2 regions of the Tepidibacillus fermentans genome follow, and region 2 is predicted to be linked to the other one. Evidence: predicted binding sites of a transcription regulator. Region 2 holds the regulator's gene; the other holds the start of a gene.
The links. The regulator Rex, encoded in region 2, represses fermentation and respiration genes when NADH is low (regulators of the CRP and FNR family bind a similar motif). The targets are predictions, from matches to a motif close to TTGTGAAATATTTCACAA.
Positions count from the first base shown of each region.

Region 1: the regulator Rex is predicted to act here: its motif matches at 3,938-3,955, upstream of EDD72_RS01190 (TIGR04053 family radical SAM/SPASM domain-containing protein).

Region 1 is NZ_SMAB01000001.1:246,347-258,005, forward strand. It holds gene EDD72_RS01170 (PAS domain-containing sensor histidine kinase) at 1-896, opposite strand, end outside; gene EDD72_RS01175 (YwiC-like family protein) at 1,048-1,791, shown strand; gene EDD72_RS01180 (5-formyltetrahydrofolate cyclo-ligase) at 2,002-2,583, shown strand; gene EDD72_RS01185 (Crp/Fnr family transcriptional regulator) at 2,598-3,293, shown strand; gene EDD72_RS12435 (hypothetical protein) at 3,599-3,775, opposite strand; gene EDD72_RS01190 (TIGR04053 family radical SAM/SPASM domain-containing protein) at 4,096-5,169, shown strand; gene EDD72_RS12920 (hypothetical protein) at 6,203-6,334, opposite strand; gene EDD72_RS12440 (hypothetical protein) at 6,438-6,575, opposite strand; gene EDD72_RS01195 (magnesium transporter CorA family protein) at 7,195-8,127, opposite strand; gene EDD72_RS01200 (SH3 domain-containing protein) at 8,296-8,643, shown strand; gene EDD72_RS01205 (CC/Se motif family (seleno)protein) at 8,726-9,022, opposite strand; gene EDD72_RS01210 (carbon starvation CstA family protein) at 9,056-10,486, opposite strand; gene EDD72_RS01215 (LytR/AlgR family response regulator transcription factor) at 10,637-11,413, opposite strand; gene EDD72_RS01220 (LytS/YhcK type 5TM receptor domain-containing protein) at 11,410-11,659, opposite strand, start outside.
Region 2 is NZ_SMAB01000020.1:15,338-26,996, forward strand. It holds gene EDD72_RS10480 (hypothetical protein) at 1-29, opposite strand, end outside; gene EDD72_RS10485 (DUF4367 domain-containing protein) at 166-720, opposite strand; partial or broken gene EDD72_RS10490 (IS110 family RNA-guided transposase) at 928-1,947, opposite strand; gene EDD72_RS10495 (helix-turn-helix domain-containing protein) at 2,199-3,470, shown strand; gene EDD72_RS10500 (MFS transporter) at 3,487-4,722, opposite strand; gene EDD72_RS10505 (SPASM domain-containing protein) at 4,754-5,410, opposite strand; gene tatC (twin-arginine translocase subunit TatC) at 5,786-6,526, opposite strand; gene EDD72_RS10515 (redox-sensing transcriptional repressor Rex) at 6,579-7,271, opposite strand; gene mobB (molybdopterin-guanine dinucleotide biosynthesis protein B) at 7,255-7,779, opposite strand; gene EDD72_RS10525 (molybdopterin-binding protein) at 7,773-8,768, opposite strand; gene mobA (molybdenum cofactor guanylyltransferase) at 8,737-9,384, opposite strand; gene EDD72_RS10535 (5-formyltetrahydrofolate cyclo-ligase) at 9,471-10,058, opposite strand; gene EDD72_RS10540 (ABC-F family ATP-binding cassette domain-containing protein) at 10,128-11,659, shown strand, end outside.

The sequences.
Region 1 (11,659 bases), on a different contig from region 2:
TACTCAAAATTCACTTGAATTCCAAACGTATCTCCAAAGGTTTTCATATATGACTTAAGAGCAGCAATTAATCCGAGATCATCAAGAGCAGAAGGTCTTAATTCGACAGCCATATGGCGTAATTCTTCTAAGGTTTGTTTGGTTGTCTTTCTTAAATTCTCTAAATGCTCACGAATCGATTCATTTTCGATTAAAGGCATTACATATTCAATTCCCAATAAAACACTAAAAATGGACTGCCCAATTCCATCGTGCAACTCACGGGAAAGTCTCTTTCTTTCCTCTTCTTGTGCTCGAATCATTGATGCAGTCACAATATTCGTAATTCGACTTTGTTCCCCTCTTCGATGATCACTTAGATTACGAATAGAAATAATCGTTAAAGGTTTTTGATCCACATCTAAATAATGAGATGTACTTACGGATACAGGGATTTTTGATCCATTCTCATGCTTTAATTGTAACTCGTAATAAGATAATCGTTGTTGATTTAAGAAACATTTATCATATTCACAGATTTTTAGTGAACCATGGGAATCCTCACAAAGGTGGCAAAAACTCTCAGGTTTGATGTCATGGCCCAGAAAATCCTTAGCAGCTTGATTCATTTCAACAACATTCTTATTCTCATCTAAAATCATAATTCCATCAGATACATGTTCAAAGACTTTAATTAGTCGTTCTCTTTCCGCTTTTAACTCATCATCCTTGCGAAAAATAAAGTGAAATAATATCGAAGAAAAAATAAAAGAGATAGTAAAGAGAAGTAAATAACGATAGATTCCATTATCTATGGTGCGAAAAGATATCATGACGACAAATACAAATAGTAGGGAAATTCCGGTTGACAATAATACTTTAAATAACCATTTCTGTTTCTGAAACTGATTTGACATTTTTTCTCACCCAAATTCATAACCTCAATAGATTGTCTGTGATTTTCTTCATTGAAAGCATGTAATAACGTTGTTAAAATTTATTATAAGTAATATAGGAAAAACTGTCATCTAATTGATGAATGTGAAATGTTTCAAGGGGGGATTGATTATGAAGCTGATCTTACCAAAAGAACATGGAGCTTGGGCGATGTGGATCGCTCCCTTCTTGATTGGAACATTAGCAACAAAAATGATTTGGTATCATTCTATTCTTTTTTTTGCCGTTTTTTTTGCCTATATTTCTATTTCTCCATTTATTCAAGGAGTAAAACGACCTGTTGAACGTAGACAAATGTGGAAAATATCTTTTCAATATTTAGTCATTGCATTACTCTTGGGGTTGCCATTTTTATTCTATTTCCCTCGGCTACTCTTGATCTTAGTCGGCATTCTTCCCTTTTTCTTGATCAACCTTTACTACGCGAAACAAAAAAAGGAACGGGCATTATTTAACGATCTGAGCGCAATAGTTGCTCTTACTTCAACAGTATTGGTCACTTATGAAGTTGGAGAAGGAAATATAAATCGATCAGCGTTAATCTTGTGGTCCCTTCAGATTTTGTTCTTCTTTGGCTCGGCACTCTATGTGAAAACCCTATACCGTGAGAAACAAAACCTAGCTTTTCGTAGGCTTGCTTATTTCTATATGATTGCGTTACCAATCTTATCTTTCTATCTCTCAGGTCCTTACTTGATGATCGCATTCTTGTTCTCAACCATTCGGGGAATTTTTACCCCCAAAACAAGACTAATTGTTCCAAAAACAGTTGGTATTATAGAGATTGGGAATACATTATGGTTTGTGATTTTTCTATTATTATCCTATCACCAAAACCCCCTATTTGTTTCATAGGGGAGTCCCCCTTTTTTTATAGGTTTTTTTTCCCTATTTTCAAGTTGATAATTGAATTAATACTCATAAATTATTAAAATGGACATAGATATTTATGTGAACAAAAGCTTAATGTTCTATATTCGGCTTGTATGATTCTATAAATAGGTTAAGAGCGGTGATAGAACATACAAGTCCCTATCCTCAGTATAAAGATCGGAAGTGACCGGTTTGATTTATACAAAAGAAGTGATTCGTAAAGAATTATTGGCAAGACGTTCCAGCTTACCCGATCATCTAGTCCACACGTTATCCACGCGAATTCTAGAGTATTTATTTGAATCGACTATGTTTTATCAGGCGAATCATATCATGTCCTATTTAAGCTATCCCAAAGAGGTACAGACTGATAATCTTGTTTCCAAAGCGCTCAATCTGCAAAAACAGGTTTCGATTCCGGTTTGTGTAAAGGAAGAACGTGATCTTATCCCTAGTCGAATTCAAGACTTAACCATAGTCGAACAAGGGTACTTTGGCTTACGCGAACCAAAAAAAGAGTGGATTGATCCTGTTGAAGTGGATCAACTCAATCTGATTATCGTTCCAGGGATTGCTTTTAACATGCAAGGGAATCGCATTGGTCATGGAATGGGCTATTATGATCATTTTTTGAGAAAAATACCTAAACACATTCCAAAGATTGCTCTGGCTTATCAATTCCAGATTATTAGAGGGAATTGGAATATTGATCCTTGGGATATCCCTGTTGACGGGATTTTGACCGAAGAGGGCTGGGTTGTTAAAAATTTTTAAAGGAGTTGGTATCCATGATCCATTCACCATCGCCTACCAAACAAATCATTAATCTCATACCTCTATTAGCTGAGTTATCCGATCAAAATAAAGAACTTTTACAAAATGCCTTAACCGTCAAACAGGTACGTAAAGGAACCATTTTATTTGTGGAAAATGACCCTGCAGATGCAGTCTATTTCTTACGGGAAGGAAAAGTTCGTCTGAGCAAATCTTCCCCTGAAGGGAAAGAAGTCGTTCTTAATATTCGTAAACCCGGTGATCTTTTTGCTGAAGTTGCTTTATTCCGTAAAACTACCTATCCTGCAACAGCTGAAATGCTTGAAGACGGTGAGGTCGTGATGATTCGAAATGAAGATCTGGAAAAGATCATTCACCGTTATCCGGAAATCGGGATCTCTATCATTCAGATAATGGGGCAGCGCTTACATGTTGCACAGTCCAAACTCCGAGATATTACACTTTATGGTAAATTAGGTGCCCTTGCTTCGGCATTGATTCGTTTATCAGAAGATTACGGAATCCAAACGAAGAACGGGATTAAAATCCAATTATCATTAACCCATCAGGAATTAGCAAACTTTATTGGTGCTGCAAGAGAAAACGTGAATCGGATGATGTCGCAGTTAGAGAAAAATGGTATTTTAACAATGAAACGTGGAGAAATCTGTATTAAGAATCTAGAGGAATTGAAAAATTATATTAATTAATATGGTTGTGAATCCCTAGATTCAAGCGATTGGGTTATAAGCGGCAGCGATGACGGAATCCTTTCAACAGAATAAATTAGTCGAATTACCAGACACTAAAAGTATTGCAGACAAATTAGTCGTAAAACAGGTTGGTGATCTCACCCTTGAAATTAACAAAGCTATATGTGGATGAAATGATTACATTGTCTGAGGAAGAAATAAAAAAAGCCATGTATACGTGCATCACTATCGGTTGATGGTGCTGGCTTGTATGTCATCGATAAAGGAGAGTCAATATCCGTGACTCTCCTTCTGTCCAATTATCAATCTACTAAACCTTTTTCTTTTAATGCCTGTAATGCTTCCTGTTCCTTTTCCTCTTTAATCTGGTATTCTAGCTTTCCATCATTGATTTTGGCGCAACGGCCCCCATAAGGCTTCAAGATTTCCTTAATTTCCTTTAATTCTACTGGCATTTTCAAATCATAAAACACTTTCATTTGACTTTATTTCTCCTTTCTTTGTAAACTGGCATTTTCGCCAATTCATCTAATCTAACTTCTAACAACTAACCTCTGCACAAAAGAACAAAATTTTCAAACACTAGTATATCATAAATTAGAGCTAAATCTCTAATATTTAAGCCAAGTTCTGGGTCATAGATGTGTTCTACTTCATAAATGTGTCCTCTTTGATCTAATTCTTTAAAATGGTATAGTTATGATATAGAAAAATTTATCAAGCTGTCTGTGATTTTTATCATATACATAGTGAAAAGTTTACTTTACAATATTTGTATCATAATTGTGAGGTGTATTGGATGAGAATCCCTGACTACAATCAATCTCCCTTTATTACCATTTGGGAAGTAACAAGAGCTTGCGCCTTACATTGTTTACATTGTCGTGCAGAGGCTCAATACCATCGGGATCCACGAGAATTAACAACAGAGGAAGGAAAACAATTAATCGATCAAATCATCGATATGGGTAGCCCTCTCCTCGTTTTTACTGGTGGAGATCCTTTAATGAGACCTGATATTTTTGAATTGATGGATTATGCGATCAAAAAAGGAATTCGTACATCCATGACCCCAAGTGCTACACCTAAGGTAACCAAGGAAGCAATGAAAAAATCATACGAACTTGGACTTTCCCGTTGGGCATTTAGCCTTGATGGTTCAATTGCCGAGATTCACGACCATTTCCGTGGTACAAAAGGTTCTTATGATCTTACAATGAGAGCATTACGCTACTTACAAGAACTAAATATGCCGATTCAAATTAACACGACAGTAAGCCGATATAATATTCATGATTTAAAAAACATCGCCAAAATGGTAGAAGACTTTGGAACAGAATTGTGGAGTGTTTTCTTCCTTGTACCAACAGGACGTGGTCAGATCAAAGATATGATTTCGCCTGTTCAACACGAAGAAGTCTTCGAATGGTTGTCCAATTTAAGTTCAAAGGTACCCTATGATATTAAAACGACAGCAGCTCCTCATTACCGTCGATACATTATGGAAAAACATCAAGGAGAGGCCATAGCTTCTGTTCCCAAATTAAATGACCATATTGGACGAGCAGCAGGGATTAATGATGGAAAAGGGTTTGTTTTCGTTTCCCATATTGGTGAGGTTTATCCAAGTGGCTTTCTTCCTGTTTATGCTGGAAATGTACGAGAAACGCCATTAGCTGAGATTTATCGAAACTCTCCGATTTTCCAAGATTTACGTAATCCTGATAAATACAAAGGAAAATGTGGAATCTGCGAATATCGTGAGACTTGTGGTGGTTCAAGAGCCAGAGCTTATGCAGTAACAGGAGATTATCTAGAAAGCGACCCATTCTGTATCTATCAGCCGAAACAGGAATTAGCAGTTAGAAGTTAGAGGTTAGAAGTCGGTTTCGTTGAAATGGATGAAATCGTCAATTTCTCAGTATTTCAAGAAAATAGTCCACCAATTCAGTGGACTATTTTTTTGTTTTTGTCGGAACCTTTCTTGACCAATACACATAAACATATATCGAATGGATGAGTGCCCAGCATAATAAAGGCAGAAGTCTGAGGTCAGAAGTCAAAATTGAACAATTGGTTAAATGCCAAGAATCAGATGTTAGAGGTTAGAACTCAGATTCGTTGAAATTTGCGAAATGTCCAATTTCTGATCTGAGAAAAAGTCTGCTTGATGCAGACTTTTTAGAGGAGGGTTTTCTAAAAAACTTTTTTGAGAATCGACTCAAGAGAGTCACATAACAATTGCTATTTGTTATGTACAAAAGGGGGATAAATCCCCCATTGACTACCACCAAGTGCCACCAATGAACCAGAAGAAGATAATCACGAGAAGGATGAACAAGAGTAATGTTCTATAGCTCCAGAAATAGCCTCCATATCCATTTGCCATTTTCTTTATCCCTCCATTTTTGATTTTTGAGGATTTTTTCACCCTCAATTTTAAAATATGTGATTGGAGTTTGATCTGCTCTAGTTACATGCCCGATTTTCTACTACCACCAAGTGCCACCAATAAACCAGAAGAAGACAATCACGAGAAGGATGAACAGCAATAATGTTCTATAGCTCCAGTAATATCCTCTACCGTACCCGTCTGCCATTTCTTTATCCCTCCTTTTCTTTTTTCTACATTACTTTATGAATGACATGAATAACAGGTATGTGTAAATGTCTATTTCCACTTAAAAATGGGTTAATACCAAACCCCAGCAACAAACCAGAAGAAGATAATCACGAGAAGGATGAACAGCAATAATGTTCTATAGCTAAAGAAATATCCTCCGCCGTATCCACCTGCCATTTCTTTATCCCTCCTTTGCCATTTCTACCATACTTTATGATCGATCTTAAAAGAGTGTATAGTTAATTATCCATTATTGAAGAAAAAATAGTGATTCACCTAGTAATTAGTAATAGTAACCGTATCCACCATATCCATAAGAGCTGAAGCCCCAAAGAAGCCAAATAAATAATGCAATAATAATGATCAAAAAGATCCAGCTCCAACCACCAGCAAAGAAGTTGGTATTCGCTGCCATTCCTTTCACCCCCTTTCAAAGGAGTATGAGAATGAATTTAAAAGGTGTTCTTGCTACTATAAAAAAAAGGGAGACGATCTCCCTTAAACATTCCTGAGTACTTCTACCATGGACACCAGTAGTAGCCTAGATCATAAAAGCGGAGACTAAAGATTTTCCAAAAGATCCATAGAAATAGGAAGATAATAATGATCCACCAGATCCAGAACCAGTCGCTTATTGAACTTGGTTTTGCCGCCATATCTTCCTCTCCTTTTTACACATCAGCTATATTGATAAATTGCAAAATAGGGGAAGACCAAGGCCTTCCCCCTTCGGATTACCACCAAGTGCCACCAATAAACCAGAAGAAAATAATCACGAGAAGGATGAACAATAATAGAGTTCTATATCCTCCGTACCAACCTTTAACTCCATCAGCCATAATCAAACCCTCCTTTTTGATTCTATTGGACTTTAATGTCCTTTGTACTATAACCTATGTAAATTCCCCTAGCTTTGTATAGTTGAAAAGCCTAATCTCTATAAAAATGGGTGATCGCCTTAATTAGAAGAAGAGCCATCCCCATGGATGACCCTTTTTGCAAATTCAGTTTATGTTACAAAATCCCAAAGAACCCCCAAAATAACCATATGAATAACACAATGATAATGATCCACCATATCCATGAAAAACCTCCAAACCAACTGGTCCTTGCATTTGCCACGGAGTTAACCTCCTTTCAATATATGTTCATTGCTAGTTTATGAATCTTACCTTTTTCAAGACTATACCATCACCTATTTTTCATGAAATCCGCATCCGTTGAACGTAAAAAGCTGTTGGAATTGTTCCAACAGCTTTTTGGTTTATAATCTATTCAAAACATTTTACGCTTTATAAAAATCAAAGAAATGAATACCGACAATAACGTAGAAATTGAAACAATAATCATAAATGCATGGGGATTGTTCTCAAATGGAACATCTACATTCATTCCAAAAAAACTTGCAATCATGGTTGGAATCGATAACACAATCGTAATCGATGTTAAAAATTTCATCACGATATTGAGATTATTGGAAATGACAGATGCGAAAGCATCCATCGTACCAGTTAGGATATTAATATGGATACTCGCCATTTCAATTGCCTGTTTATTTTCGATCATAACATCTTCTAATAAATCCGTATCCTCTGGATATTTTTTAATCGAATCGAGCTTTAACATTTTTTCTAACACAATCTCATTACTTTTTAACGATGTAGAGAAATAAACTAAGGATTTTTCTAAATCGAGAAGCTCGATTAACTCTTTATTCTTCATCGATTTATGCAATTCGAGTTCAATCCGGTAACTTGTTTTTTCGATTTGCCTCAAATATTGTAAGAAATACGTGGCATTTTTATATAAGAGTTGTAATATAAATCTTGTCCGTTTAAACGTATAGAATGATTTTACTTTTCCTTCAATAAAATCATTAATAATCGCATTCTTTTTCAAAGAAACAGTGACAATACTATCTTCATTTAGAATAATTCCTAAAGGTAAAGTCGTGTATAAGCCAGAATGTTCTTCAACAGTTGGAATTGGAATATCCACAAGGATTAGAGTACACCCATTACTTGTTTCAATTCGTGGCCTTTCTTCCTCGTCCAATGCCGCCCTAATATGTTCTAGTTCCAAATCCAATTGTTGACTTACCCATAAAATTTCTTCTTCTGTCGGATTCGTTAAGTTTACCCATACCCCTTTATCTAATTCTTCCAGTTTTTTTAATTGATCATCGATGGTTTTGTAGATTTCGATCATGTCAATCACCTTCTTTTCATTCCTACATGTTATTAAACACCTCATAAAAATTTTTTTTTGACTTACATATCATATACGAATATAAGACAAGCTGTAAAGCTTCTTTTTAATCATAGCAAAATTCTGATAAAATCATTTATTAGATAAATCGAATTGGAGGGGGTAAATATGTCCACATTATTGTTATACCAGTATTCCTGTCCGATATGCGGTTATACATTATATTCAGAAAGAGATGACGAGGAACTGTACTGTCAAACAAAAAATTGTTCATTTAAAGAATCGCTTCCTGCAAAAAATGAATTAGAAGCATTTATTAAAAGTGATGATTATTATACCGTTAAGGAAACATTTATGGTGGATCACGGTTGTTGTGAGGTACGTTCGATAAAAGCTGGTACACGCGTTGAGATTCTAAAAATCAAAAAAGGTTGGTACCTTTGTGAAACCGAAGATGGCCTTAGTTTTTACGTCCCAAAGGAAAAACTGGAACACAAAAAGCAGCGACCTGAATAGATCGCTGCTTCCTATTTTTAGCCTATATTGGTTTGTATATTCATAGATCATACAAGCCTACACCGTCGTATGGCTGACTTATTTAGTGAACAACAATCGTCTTCCACTTGAACAAACCTTCTAAATCGAGTTCATATTTTTTATCCTTTTTTAGAATAAATGGGTCCCAATAGATGGTTATCCCATCTTGTTCCATGACTCGGTAGTAACCTTCTTCTTTTGGTTTTCCTAACTCTGCTCCTACAAACACAAAGTTTGTACAACACCCAGTTTGTGGAGCTTCTGCTAAGGTGATGATTCCACCACGATCCTTGATATATTCTTTTACCCTTTCTGTCATGTCTACCTGAATATCAAAGATGGGTATGATTGGTTTCATCCGAGTCTCACCCTCTCTTACTTTACTATTAACTTAGTTTTCTATTGCAATGGTTGCTCGCTTTTTTACTTTTAGTGCTTTCACTGCAAATAACACAGCAATTCCGACCGTAATCGCTAAACCAACAGGATAGGAAATGCTTGTTGGTAAGCTAAATCCTTCTGGTGCTTGTAAAATATAAGTGAAGGAAACTGCTGTCATAAAGGTTGCTGGAACACTTGCAATCCAGTGATTCTTTCCTTCTTGAACCAAGAACATTGCGGCAGCCCAAAGCATAATCATTGCTGTTGTTTGGTTTGCCCAAGAGAAATATCTCCATAAGAAGTTAAAGTCAATCAATGTTAGTAGATAACCGACAACAAACATAGGAATGGTAATGATCAAACGGCTACTAATTTTGCGCTGACTCATTTTGAAGAAATCAGCGATTAGAATACGAGCACCACGAAAAGCGGTGTCACCAGAAGTAATTGGAAGTACAATTACCCCAATAATCGCAAGGGTCCCGCCAACTGCTCCCAACATCGTAATCGCAATGTGACGAACCACTCCCGCAGGTCCACCATATTGAACTAAAGCATCTTGTAATCCATCAGTTCCATGGAATACAGCCATACCTGCTGCCGCCCAAACCATGGCAATCGCAGATTCAGCAATCATCATTCCATAGAAAATTTTACGCCCATATTTTTCATTTTGAATCGTTCTTGCAACTAGTGGAGATTGTGTTGCATGGAAACCACTAATTGCACCACAAGCAATCGTAATAAAAAGTAATGGCCATACAGGTAATCCTTTTGGATGTAGGTTAGCAAATGTTAATTCAGGAATGGCATATCCTTTAACGATTAAACCGCCACCTACTCCTAATGCCATGATAATTAGAAATGCACCAAAGATTGGATAAATCTTTCCGATGATTTTATCAATCGGCAATAAGGTTGCCAAGATATAATAAAAGAAAATAAAAGCGGAAACCATTCCAAGTGTTATCCAATCAGGAGTTAAAGTTGCGATTAGTCCAGCTGGACCAGTAACGAAAACAACACCTACAAGAATTAATAAAATTAATGAAAATACGTTAACAAATTGTTTCATACCATTTCCAAGGTATTTTCCTACTAATTCTGGAAGTTGAGCACCGTTATTTCTTACCGATAACATTCCCGAAAAATAATCATGAACGGCTCCAGCAAAAATACCACCAAGAACAATCCAAACAAATGCTAAAGGTCCCCATAGTGCGCCCAAAATCGGACCAAAAATTGGACCTAATCCGGCAATGTTTAATAATTGAATTAAACTGTTTCGATTCGTACTGATCGGTACAAAGTCCACTCCATCTTGATTCGCGTAAGCAGGTGTCGGACGGTTTTCATTTACACCGAAAACCTTTTCCACAAAACGGCCATAGAAAATATATCCTAATACCAACGCGACAAAGGAAAGGATAAATGTGATCATAAATAATTCCCCCTCTTTTCAAAAAATTAAATCAGATAATGAATGCGTTTGCAATATGATTGTAATGAAAAATGAGGGAATTGTGTCGAATTATTTCCTAAATGTTAAAATTCATGTCTAAATGGTATATAGCTCGTTCTATTTCGCATTTCATAATCCCAAAATATCTTTTAACATCTTCACATATTGCCTACTAACCGGAACTTTTGATTGTTCATTGTCTTTCATCGTCAAGTTATAAGCACCATTAAACCATGGTACAAGTTCTTCAATGTAGTCGAGATTGACTAAATAACTTCGGTGAGTTCGAAAAAAAGAATATTTTTTCAACTTATCTTCTAATACCTGTAATGTAAATTTTGTCACATACGTATCTTTCATCGTTTTTATTCGTACACCTCTTCCTTCACGATAAGCATATACGATTTCCCTTGGATCTAAGAGTATCACTCGTTCATCTGTTTGAATTGCCAACTTCGAGATATTTTTCTTCTCCTCTTTTAATTTGTCCTCACCCATCATTTGGTAAATGAGTTCTTTTATTTTTTCATGATTTGGCTTTTCTAATCGTTTTTTAATTCTTTCGATCGTACTTGCTAGTCTTTCTTCATCAAATGGTTTTAACAAGTAATCGACAGCATTCATCTCGAACGCTTTGATTGCATGTTCGTTATAAGCCGTTGAAAACACAATCAGTGTATTTATATCTTCTTCCATTACTTTTTTAGCTACAGCTAATCCATTCATCTCAGGCATATAAATATCTAAAAAAACGACATCAGGTTTTTGTTCAACAATTTTTTCGTAAGCTTCCTTCCCATCCTTTGCCTCGCCAATAATTTCAATCTCTTCATACTCATTTAATAGATATGTTAATTCATCTCTTGCAAGTATTTCATCATCTGCAATCAGTACTTTAATCGTCATTTAGAAACCTCCTGTTTTTGTACAATTGGAATGAGAAACCAGACCTTTGTTCCTTTTCCTTGTTCACTTTCAATATGAAGACCTGAAGCTCCCCCATATCGACTAATCAATCTTTGATGGACATTATATAATCCAAATCCAGTTCCTTCTTTAGATCTTACTCTTTGGTTCAACAATAACTCAATTCGCTTTGAGTCGATTCCGATTCCATTATCCATCACAGCCAAGTAGACCATCTCTTCTTGT
Region 2 (11,659 bases):
AAAATTATGATAAATATTTTTTTATTCATAATTTCTCACCGTCCCATTAATATTTAAATACTAATAGCAATTTTCTATCAATTAGAAAAGATAATGGGCATGATTGCTTGAACCACTAATAAGCTTTAACCACTATCAAATAATATTATCTACCTACTATTTTAATTACTTTAATGACTCAGCAAACTTAAGAATTTCTTCTTTAGTTATATTACCTTTTGAAATTATAAAATGATTAGTCTTATTTTTATACCAACTCAAAGCAATTATCTCTTTATCCGGATACTCTAATATTTGCCCTTCCACTCCTTGTATCATTAAATCTTGAGTATCATTGTCTCCAATTATTACTTGTGCAGCTTTTGTTGTATAGTCGATCCAATTACTAGGGTCATTTTGATTTCTATATCTGATAGTAATTGCTTTATGTGCTTCTATATTAAGTTTAACTCCATTTTTGAATTCCGCAGGTGGTTCATTATATATTACATTCTCCATTTTATAGTTCTTAGGAAGATAAGTTGGCAATAATACTTCTATGTTAGACATAAGCTCTTTGCCCTTTTCCAAGGAAACCTGAGCTGGTTGAGAAGTAATTTGACTTTCCGATTTTATTTGATGTTTTACACCATTGTTTTTAGTTTGTTCCGTATATTCAGCGTACCCAATTCCACTAAACATCAATGCTATTATAAGACTAGCAAAAATAATCCTTTTCATAAAGATATCTCCCTTCCTTGAACAAATAATTATGGTTGATAAGCAAATCTATCATAATGAGCAGAATAAGTAGGACCATCAATACCATCTTCACTAGCATATACTACAAGCTCAGTATAAAGATTTTGAACCTCCGCAGTATAACTTATTGCTGCTTCCTGAGCTAAAGTAACAGGGTCAGAATAGAAACATAAATAAGTTTTTTCTTCGAGTTTTCCCCTTATACTTTCCAGAACTGTGTTCTCTCAAGGATAGCCCTGCTAAATTCACTAATTGCTGGGAGTGCTTATACTTTGTAATGTCACCAACTTCAGCGAAGAACTGGGCAACAGTTATGGTACCTAAGCCTTGTATATTCATCATTTCTTTAGCCCCTGGTATCGTTTCTACAATGGTCTCAATTTCTTGATCTAATTGTTCTAATTGCTGTTTGTACAGTTCGTATTGATCAAGTAAACATTCCAATTCACGTTTAGCAAACTGTATACCAATTTTGATACCAATGCTTTTTTTGGCTGTTTCCACCAACTTCGTTGCTCGTTTAATTCCAACACCACGTTGTACAAACGGCTTCCATTTTCCTAAAACTTCTTCCGGAGTCATCTTGATTATTTCTGAGGGAAAGGGGAATAACCTTAGCGTACAAAGTGCAGCCTTTCCTTCCCAATCTCCAAAAACATCGAAATACTCTGGGAAATACCGTTGAATGTGATTCTGAATGCGACCTTCAGTAATCATGAGCTGTTGGACGAGTTGATCTCTTAATTTGACGCCTTCTCTCAGTTCGGCATATATCCCGTCTAAGAGATTAGGTACGGAGTATCTCCCGTCTTTTATCAGCTGTGCAATTACTTTCGCATCCTTGGTATCGTTTTTCGTTGGGGAGTTATCATCAAGCTCTTTACTTTTCTTTACGTGCATTGGATTTACTAAAACAAAGTCATATCCTTTTGCGATTAGAAAATAGGTTAGATTTAACCAGTAATGGCCAGTCGGCTCGACACCAAAAATAACATGAGTTTTATTTTTTTCTTTTTTATGTCTTTCGACATAGTCCACCAGTTTTTGAAAGCCATATATTCGATTCTCAAAGATCAGACGCTTTCCAAACTCTATGCCACGGTCATCTTGTGCACGTGCGACATGTTTGTCTTTGGCAACATCAATACCAATGATTAGTGTTGTTGGTTTGATTTGCGCTATTTTGTGATTTTGGTTATAATTCATTTTGAGTCCTCCCTTGATATTTATTAAATTCGGGGTCAATGCATTGACACCCTGTACTATACCAAGAGGGCTCTTTTTTGTTAACCCTCAAAATTTCTTTCTAACAGGAATGCTCCTTTTTTTTCATATTTTTAAAATTAGTGCTAATCTTTGATTACCTATTTCTTTATCATTGTTGATTTTCCTTTAAAATGGAATTAAATAATGTAATTTGTTTATCGCTCCTACATATTTAAGAAGGAGGCAACGTCATGCATATTGGTAATCGAATTAAGAAATTACGTGAATCTTTGGGGATTAAAAGGAAAGACTTTGCTTCAGGTGTTATATCCTACTCTCACTTAAGCAATATTGAGGTTGGTAAAAATGGTGCTTCAGAAGAGATATTAATCGCAATTGCAAAAAAACTTAATGTGCCAAAAGAATATTTAACAAGATATAAGGATATTGATCATGATTTAGAGACCAAATTATCCTCTTTGAAAGCGAATCTAGATCTTAAAAACTTAGATGAAGCAGAGTCAATTTTAGAGAATATAAAAAAAGATTATCCTTATATTAACTCTATCGATCAAGAAGCTCTCTATTATTTGTTAGAAAGCTACTATTATTTCAGAACAAACAATCATAAGGATTTTGCAATAATTTATGAGAAAGAATTATTACCCCTTCTCGAAATCGTGGAGATAGACCGTATTCCCTCAGAACTTTTTAAAGAAACTTATTATTACCTAAATGCTGTCAACCATTTTACAAATAAACAATATGAGGATAGTTACCAATGTTTTCTTAAACAACTTCCTTTAGTAAAAGATCCGATTATAAAGGCCGGAACTAACTACAATATTGCCTTATCTTTGGCAAAATTAAACAAAACAAATCTAGCCATTCCGTATGCTAATAATGCCTTAGATGTTTATCTTCATGAAAACAAATGGACAAATGCAGCTGAAAATTATACTTTATTAGGTGGTTTATATATAGAGGAACGAGATTTTGCCAGTGCAGAACAAAATTTGCAAAAAGCTTTAGATCTAGCTGAAAATTTTAATAATGAAAAACTTAAAGGGAAAATATATCATAACTTAGGAATCGTATACAAAAACCTTAAGAAATTAAATAAAAGTATGGATTACTTTTTAAAAAGTTTAGAACTTAATAAAGCCACAAATAATGAGCTGTTTATTACATATGAATCTATTATGGAGATATATTTAGAACAAAATTCCTTAGATGATTTAACTAACATTCTTAAAGAAGCTAAGCAATATTGTAATAAGGAAGAGGATGCCTACCATTTTAAGATAATTGAGGCTAAATTACTCTTAAAGCAAAATCAATTGGCAGAGTACGAATTGTTGATGAAAGAAGCTATAGAATATTATTATAAAAATAAAATGTGGAAGCATTTATTACCGATTTCTGAGGAATTGGGTAATTTCTATAAAGAGTCAAAAAAGTATAAACCGGCATCCCAATATTATAAAATTGCGTTGGATGCTGTAAGTGATCTATATAAATAATGAATAGTTATTATCGTCAGTTTTCAACTTGTTCTTCCTTTATTTGAATTTTATTAGATAAGTGATTGCTATAAAAAATTAATCCATTTAAGAAGACTAACAATCCCGAAATCAACATAATGTACTTAACACCTATTCGGTCAGCAATATAGCCACCTATTCCTTTCGAAATTGGCCTAAGTGATTGTGTTGAAAAAACTCGGATACCCATAATTTTCCCCATGACCTCTTCTTTAGTGTACAATTGATAGAGAGTATTAACATTAATTTGTTCAACACTTAATATTACGCCGATTAGGATATAAATAAGAAAAGTTGAGATGTGGGGGAAGGCCATTATAAAAATGATCATTAAAATTCCCATTAGAATTTCACTCAATATAATTAATTTCATATGAGAAATTTTTATTTTAAAACTTACTAATGAACCAATAATCAATCCTATAGATAATGAAGAATTAAGAATCCCTATATATAAAGGGTTTTCAAAGCTATCTTTTACCAATACGATGAGTAAGCTAAAAAAGGGTTCACTTACAAAATTAGAAAGACTATAAATTAGCATTAACCGAAGTATGATTTTATTACCTTTTATATATGATAAACCTTCTTTTACTTCACTTAAGTCAAAAATTTTAGAGGCTTCTCTTTTTCCATTTTTATCAAGAGTTGAAGGGTTATAAATAATACGGAGCATAAGTGAAATAGAAATTATAAATGTTAAAGTATTTATCACATATATAGTCTCAAGACCTGTAAATTTGACTAGGAAACCAGCTAAAATAGGCCCAATTACGAAATTCACCTGATCTACCAACTCCATAAATCCATTCGCGTTTGTTAAATCCTTTTTATCTACAATCGTCGGAATAAATGAATAATAATTAGGAACCCAAATGGCCTGTAACATACCATGAATAAAAAATATTAGATAAAATAATAGAATAGAAGATTGAACAATAGTCAAAATTATCACAATGATATTTATAATTATAGATAATATATCGATTATAATTAATATGTTCTTTTTATTAAACTTATCACCTAGAGTACCTCCAAATACTGAAAAAAGTATTTCTGGTAGGCTCATACTGATCATAGCTAAAGCAAAAAGAAGTGCTGAATTATTTGATATTTGCAAAACGAACCATACTATAGCAAACATAAACAGGGAATCCCCAAATCTTGATATAGCCTGCCCATAAAAATAATATTTAAAGTTTTTATTAGTTGTCAGTAATGATAAATTCATATTTTCTTCTCCAAATTATCAAATTTTATAATTATATATTTACAAATTTCTTTAGTTCGGGTATAAAAATTTCTTCAATAAATCCGTTGAAATTAGACAATTCTTCCATACATTGTTTTTTTCTATCAATTTGATTCGTTAGGTAACACCCTCCACTACAATAACCACCCAATTTACAAATTAAACAATCGTTTCTATTTATTAAATTATGATTCATCCAACTATTTAGGTTAACATTATTTGACGTAATATTTCCTATATTAAATTCTTTTCTACCAACAGAATAAGGACATCTATAGGCATCTAAAGATGAATCTATGTAATATCCATCATATAGCGACGATGTAGACCAACAGTAATGATATCTTGATCTGCCGGCCTCATATTGATTAAAATGTATCTTTATTAAATTTGATAAATAGAACGTAGACTTTAAAAAAACAATCTTATAATTGGAAGGAATGTTGTTGATTTTCTCAAATATTTTCATTAATTCTAATAATAACTCGTATTCTTTAAACATATAAGGATAATTTATTTCGTTTAGCCTATCATCTACCCTGGCAATCTCAAGTCTAAATAAATCTTTATTTGCCCAACCCCTTTGTTCCATCAAACTAAACATATCTCCTATTTGTGTGATATTCTGTTTATCAATATTCATGCTAACAACTACTGGAATAGACAATTTTAAAAGTATATCAATATTTTCAATAATTCTTTCTCCATTTTTGTTGTTCCCAATATCATAATTCTTTTTATTATTTTGATTTTCTTTTAAAATGGAAGAAGTTTAAGAATTTTGGTTTTTACCCCTTTTTATTTATAGAAAAGCAAGACAATTATTGTATACAGACAAGAAAATAGAAAAATTACGTGTTTCTTTTAAATTTTTTAGGAACTTTTTACTAAAATAATGATGGTTTTACACAATACGCCGATGAGGTAGATTGGCCTGGCCTTCAAAGCATTACGCCTGACACGATGTAATATCAATACAGAAAAATAAACAAACAAAAAGCACGCTTCCTTCTTCAGGTTGACGTGCTTTTTGCTGTTCATATTAAATTTCTTCTAATGCTTGTTGGCGTCTTTTCGAAGCCAACTTTGAGAGGAAAATACTAACTTCATATAACAAGATCAATGGAATAGACACAAGAATGTCTGACATTGGTTCTGGCGGCGTTAAGGTAACGGCGACAATGACCAATATAAAATATGCAATTTTACGAATACGAATTAGTAATTTCGGTGTAACAATTCCTAACCGTGTTAGAAACAGGACAACAACTGGCAATTCAAATAATAGACCAAATGGAAGCACAATATTCAGCATAAAGCTAAAGTATTGGGAGATTCCATATACTTCAACGACACCTAATTGTTTTGATAGATTGGATAAGAAAGTAACGACCATTGGAAAAAGGATAAAATAAGCAAATGACACTCCCAGTAAGAATAAGATAAATGCCGTGGGGATAAACCAAATTGTGGCTTTTTTTTCTCTCTTCGTTAAACCTGGTGAGATAAATCTCCATACCTGAAATAAAGCAAAGGGAAGAGAAAGCGTAATTCCAATCGCAAATGCAAATTGCATATACACTCTTAAAGCATCAGATAATCGAAAAACATTCCAAGTAATATTTTTGGCATTTAGATCATGTGTAAAATAGCGAATCACAGGATCAGCTAACACAAAACCAACAATCAAAGAAATCACAAAAAAGATAATGGTCCAGATAATTCTTTTCCTTAGTTCTTCTAGATGACCAATAACCGTCATGGCTTGATCTTTTTCCTCCATAAAAACCGATTCCTTTCTTTCAAGGTTTTCATTCAGTAAACAATTTCTTATTTTAAGAATCGAATTGTGACTCAGTTGCGGTTTCAGCTTCAGTCTCCTTTTCTTCTTCTAACACATTGGGATTTTTTAAAAAGTACACCAATGTTTGTAGTTCAGTTGTTAAGTCAATATGATGAACTCTCACATTTGGCGGAACCGTTAAACGTGAAGGTGTGAAATTAAGGATTCCTTTGACACCTGCCTCAACTACTTGATCCGTTACTTGTTGGGCCACATAGACAGGTACGGTTAAAATTGCCACTTCTACACGGAATAAATCGACAACCTCTTTTAAGCTTTCCATCCCATAGACGGGAATTCCATCAATTTCCCGATTAAATTTGTTGGGATCACTATCGAAAGCCGCTACGATTTTGGTATTTCTACTTTTATAAAAATTGTAATGTAATAATGCTTTTCCTAGGTTACCAACACCAATAAGGATAACGTTTGTTACTTCATCCTGTTTTAAAAAATCTCTTAAAAATTGAAGTAAATAGCTGACATTATATCCGTAGCCTTTTTTTCCCAGTTCCCCTAAATAGGAAAAATCGCGACGGATCGTTGCCGGATCAATCAGCAATTCTTTACTCAACTGTGCGGATGAAACTCGTTGTTTTCCCATGAGATGCAATTTTTCAAGATAGCGATAATAAAGCGGTAAGCGCTTTGCTGTTACGTGAGGTATTTTATTTTCTTGAGCCATGCTTTTTCTCCCCCAATATCTTCGTTTCAATGAAATGAACAATCCCATTAAAGTCGTTTATATCATAAACCGGGACTTCTTCTAGTTGTAATGGTAGAGATGTTGCAATCGCGATTACATCTTTTAATTGAGGAAGTAGTTCTAGATCCGTTTCTCTTCTAACTAATAAAACTTTGGGCGGAGACTCGTGTTTATAACCTTCTACAAAAATGATATCAACATTTTCTATGTGTGATACAACTTCTTCAAATGAGATTGGTTTTGCTAAATTTTCAATCATTGCTAGTTTTTCTTGCGAATTGATCAGTACGATATCAGATCCAGCCTGAGCATATTTCCATGTGTCTTTTCCCTGTACATCCATTTGAAACCGATGGGCGTCATGTTTAACCGTAGCCACTCGATAACCTTTCTCTTTAAAGGCAGCAATGATCTTCGTTAATAGTGTCGTCTTACCACTACCTGAGAAACCTACAAAACTAATGATGGGAATCTGCTTGTTTAACAACCGAAATAACCTCCGTAACCGAGACGAATAATTTCTTCCTTGGTTACTTTTTCGCCTACTAAGATACGAGGTAAAACTGCATCAAATGCTGTATAGGGATCGTGAAGCACACCACCAGGTAATCCTAAAACAGGAATGGTGCCAATATAAGCGATCATTAACATCGACCCAGGTAGCATGGGCGTACCTTGAGTGACCACTTCACTTGCTAATTCCCGAATGGCAAACGGACTTCGATCATCAGGATCGACTGACATTCCACCCGAAACAAGAATCAGATCTACTTTTTTCTCGACAAAATCATTAATTTCCCTTTGGATCAGATCAATATCGTCAGGAGCAAATCGTTGTTCGATTAGTGTTGAGCCAAATGCTTCTAACTTCCTTTGAATAATTGGTCTGAAGCGATCTTTTATTCTTCCTTTATATACTTCGCTCCCTGTGGTAACAAGTCCCACTTTAAAAGGAATGAACTCTTTTACTTGAATGACCGCTTTTCCTTTTACCAATTGTTCTACTTTCTCTACCCATTTCTCTTCAACAATCAGAGGTAATACTCTTGTACCTGCTAATTTAGAACCTGGTTGTACAATTTTGTGATTTACAATTGTCGCTAGAGCAACATCTTGTACATGATTGATTTGGTGAACCAATTCTTCATCGATTTTCGCAAGTCCATAAATAGATGAAGTTAATGTCACTTTTCCTTCATAGGGATCATTCATTTCGACGTTTTTGCCTGCGATTGCCTTGGCCAAACGAATGGCAGCATCGTTTTCGTGAAGATACCCTTCCTTCCAATCAATGACATAGATATGTTCTTTGCCAATATTTAAGAGTTCTGGAATATCTTCTTCACGAATCACATGACCTTTTTTAAAAGCCCTTCCTTTAAACTCTCCTGGTACAATCTTTGTTAAATCATGAGCAAGAGTATACCCCACGGCATCCTCTACTCTAATTTCTTTTAACATCTCGTTTTTCACAATCTTCCTCCTTGATCCAAACTAATGCTTGCTGATAATCTTCTGGATGATTCATATTAAAGAATATTCTCTCGTTGCGATTAAATCGAGCCACGATTTGTTCAGCAATGATCATTTTATTTTCTTGCTCGAAGATCCATTTTACAAGGCTGTTCTTACCCTCTACTAATACTTTTTCTATCGAGTCTAATACGTTTTTTGCATAAATTCCATATAATGGTTGCAACTGCCCTTTCCATTTTGGTATAACTAGGTCGACTTGCCTTGTTTCCGCTAATTCCACCATATAACAAGCGAACTCCATCGAAAAAAACGGCATATCTGCTGCAACAACAAAGTGATAATGATGATCACTTTCCTTAAGACCTGTTCGAATTCCATTTAATGGTCCCAAATAAGGAGTCGAATCATAGACCACATGAATTGGGATTCGTGCATGATCAAATGACGGAAATCGATATTCGCCACCTGAAACAATGAAGATTTCCTGCGAGTATTTACTTAAATATCGGATCGACCGCTGTAGCATCGTTTCCTGCCCCATCATTAAATCCCACTTAGGATATCGATTCATTCGTTTATTCTGACCACCAGCTAATAATATCGCTGCAAAATCCATTTCTTTATTCCTGCCTATATTGTACAATATTTTCAATCATTTTGCTCACAAATGAACAAACTTCATTTATTTTGATTCTATCCTAATTATAATTTAATACAACCTTTTTCAGTACAAATTTCATTAACTGAATAATCATGATCATCTCTAGGTAAATGTTGAACCAGTTGGAAATCATAGGCAACACCAATAAGGTAGGGAAGTTTTCTATAACGATCAAAGAAACGATCATAATATCCCCCACCATACCCCAATCGGTATCCTTCTTGATCAAACGCTAACCCTGGTACTAATACTAGCTCAATTTGGTCAATGGGAAAAGGATTTTTATCACAGATAAGGGGTTCGAGAATGCCATAGTTTCCTTCTTCTAATTCATTCCACGACTGAATGAAATAAGGAACCATTTGCTTGTTTGTCGGATTTGTCTTTGGTACAATCACTTTTTTCCTCTGCTGCCACGCATTTTCAATTAATAAAGTTAAATCGACTTCATTGCGAAAAGAAAGATAAACCATCAATGTGTTACTATTTTGATAAATGGGATGGTGCAATAAATGCTGAACAATTTTAGCCGATGTATTTCTAACGATTTTCGGATCTAATTGGTTTCTTTTTTCTGTGAAAAACCGACGTAAACTTTCTTTGGTTTGTTTCCCCATTCTTCCTTCCATTCCTTTCACTTGCCTCGCTTCCTGATTATACGTTACACTTATTTATGGATTATTGAATGAGGTGAATATATGATTTTATTACAAACGAAAAAGATCTCCAAGTCGTTTATTATAGATCCCATTTTATCGAATATTGATCTACAAATCCATTATCAAGAACGGGTCGGACTCGTAGGTGTAAATGGAGCGGGTAAATCTACCTTACTTAAAATCATTGCCGGTGAACTAACTCCTGATTCTGGTGAAATTCAAGTTGCAAAAGGCTCTACTATCGGCTACCTTTCCCAAGATAGCGGTTTAGAATCCAATAAGACGATTTGGGAAGAAATGCGATCTGTCTTTTCTAATCTTATCGAACAAGAAAAAGTCCTTCGTCAAATGGAGCAAAAGATGGCGACACTTTCGGAAACGGATCCAGAACAATATGAACACTTAATGAATGACTATGCAAAAATAAGTCAAGATTTCCAAGAAAAAGGCGGCTATAGTTATGAAGCTAAAATTCGTGGAGTGCTACATGGTCTTGGTTTTCAACAATACGATTACAAGACAACCCTAATTTCTACACTAAGTGGTGGACAAAAAACAAGACTTGCTTTAGCTCGGCTTCTCCTTACTTCCCCAGATTTATTGGTTCTTGATGAACCTACTAACTATCTTGATATGGAGACGTTAACATGGCTAGAAGCATATCTCAAAGCTTACCCTGGAGCGATTCTTCTTGTCTCCCACGATCGCTACTTTCTTGATCGTCTTGTTACGGTGATCTATGAAATTGAAAGAACCAAAGTAACCCGTTATGTTGGGAATTATAGTGCCTATATTGAACAAAAAGCAGCAGAAATTGAACAAAAGTTGAAGCAGTACGAAAAACAGCAAGAAGAGATTGCAAAATTGGAAGATTTCATTCAAAGAAATATTGCCCGAGCCTCAACCACAAGAAGAGCTCAAAGCCGTAGAAAAGCTTTAGAAAAAATGGAACGTATCGATCGACCAATTACAACTCAACGAAAATCTTATTTTACGTTTGACATTGAAAAACAAAGTGGGCATGTTGTATTGCTAGTGGATAACATTCGCATGCAGTTTGAGCAGCAATTGCTTTTTCGTAACGTTTCCTTCCAAATTCATCGACAAGATCGAGTGGCCTTAATTGGCCCAAATGGTGTAGGGAAATCAACCTTATTTAAAATCATCTTAAACCAACTCAAACCAATAAGTGGTTCTATCAAATATGGCTCAAACGTTGCAATTGGTTATTATGCTCAAGAACAAGATGATCTAACGCCTGAAAAAAGTGTTCTTGATGAAATCTGGGATCAATATCCAGAGATGAACGAAGTAGAAGTCCGAACCCTCCTAGGCAATTTCCTCTTTACAGGGGATGATGTCTTTAAAAAAATTAAGGATCTAAGTGGTGGAGAAAAAGCCCGTGTTGCATTAGCAAAATTGATGTTAAAAAAGGCGAATTTCCTTCTCTTAGACGAGCCTACAAACCATTTGGATATCATTAGTCGCGAGGTTCTTGAAAATGCTTTGGTAGACTACCCTGGAACGATCTTAATGATTTCTCATGACCGTTATTTTCTGAATCGAATTAC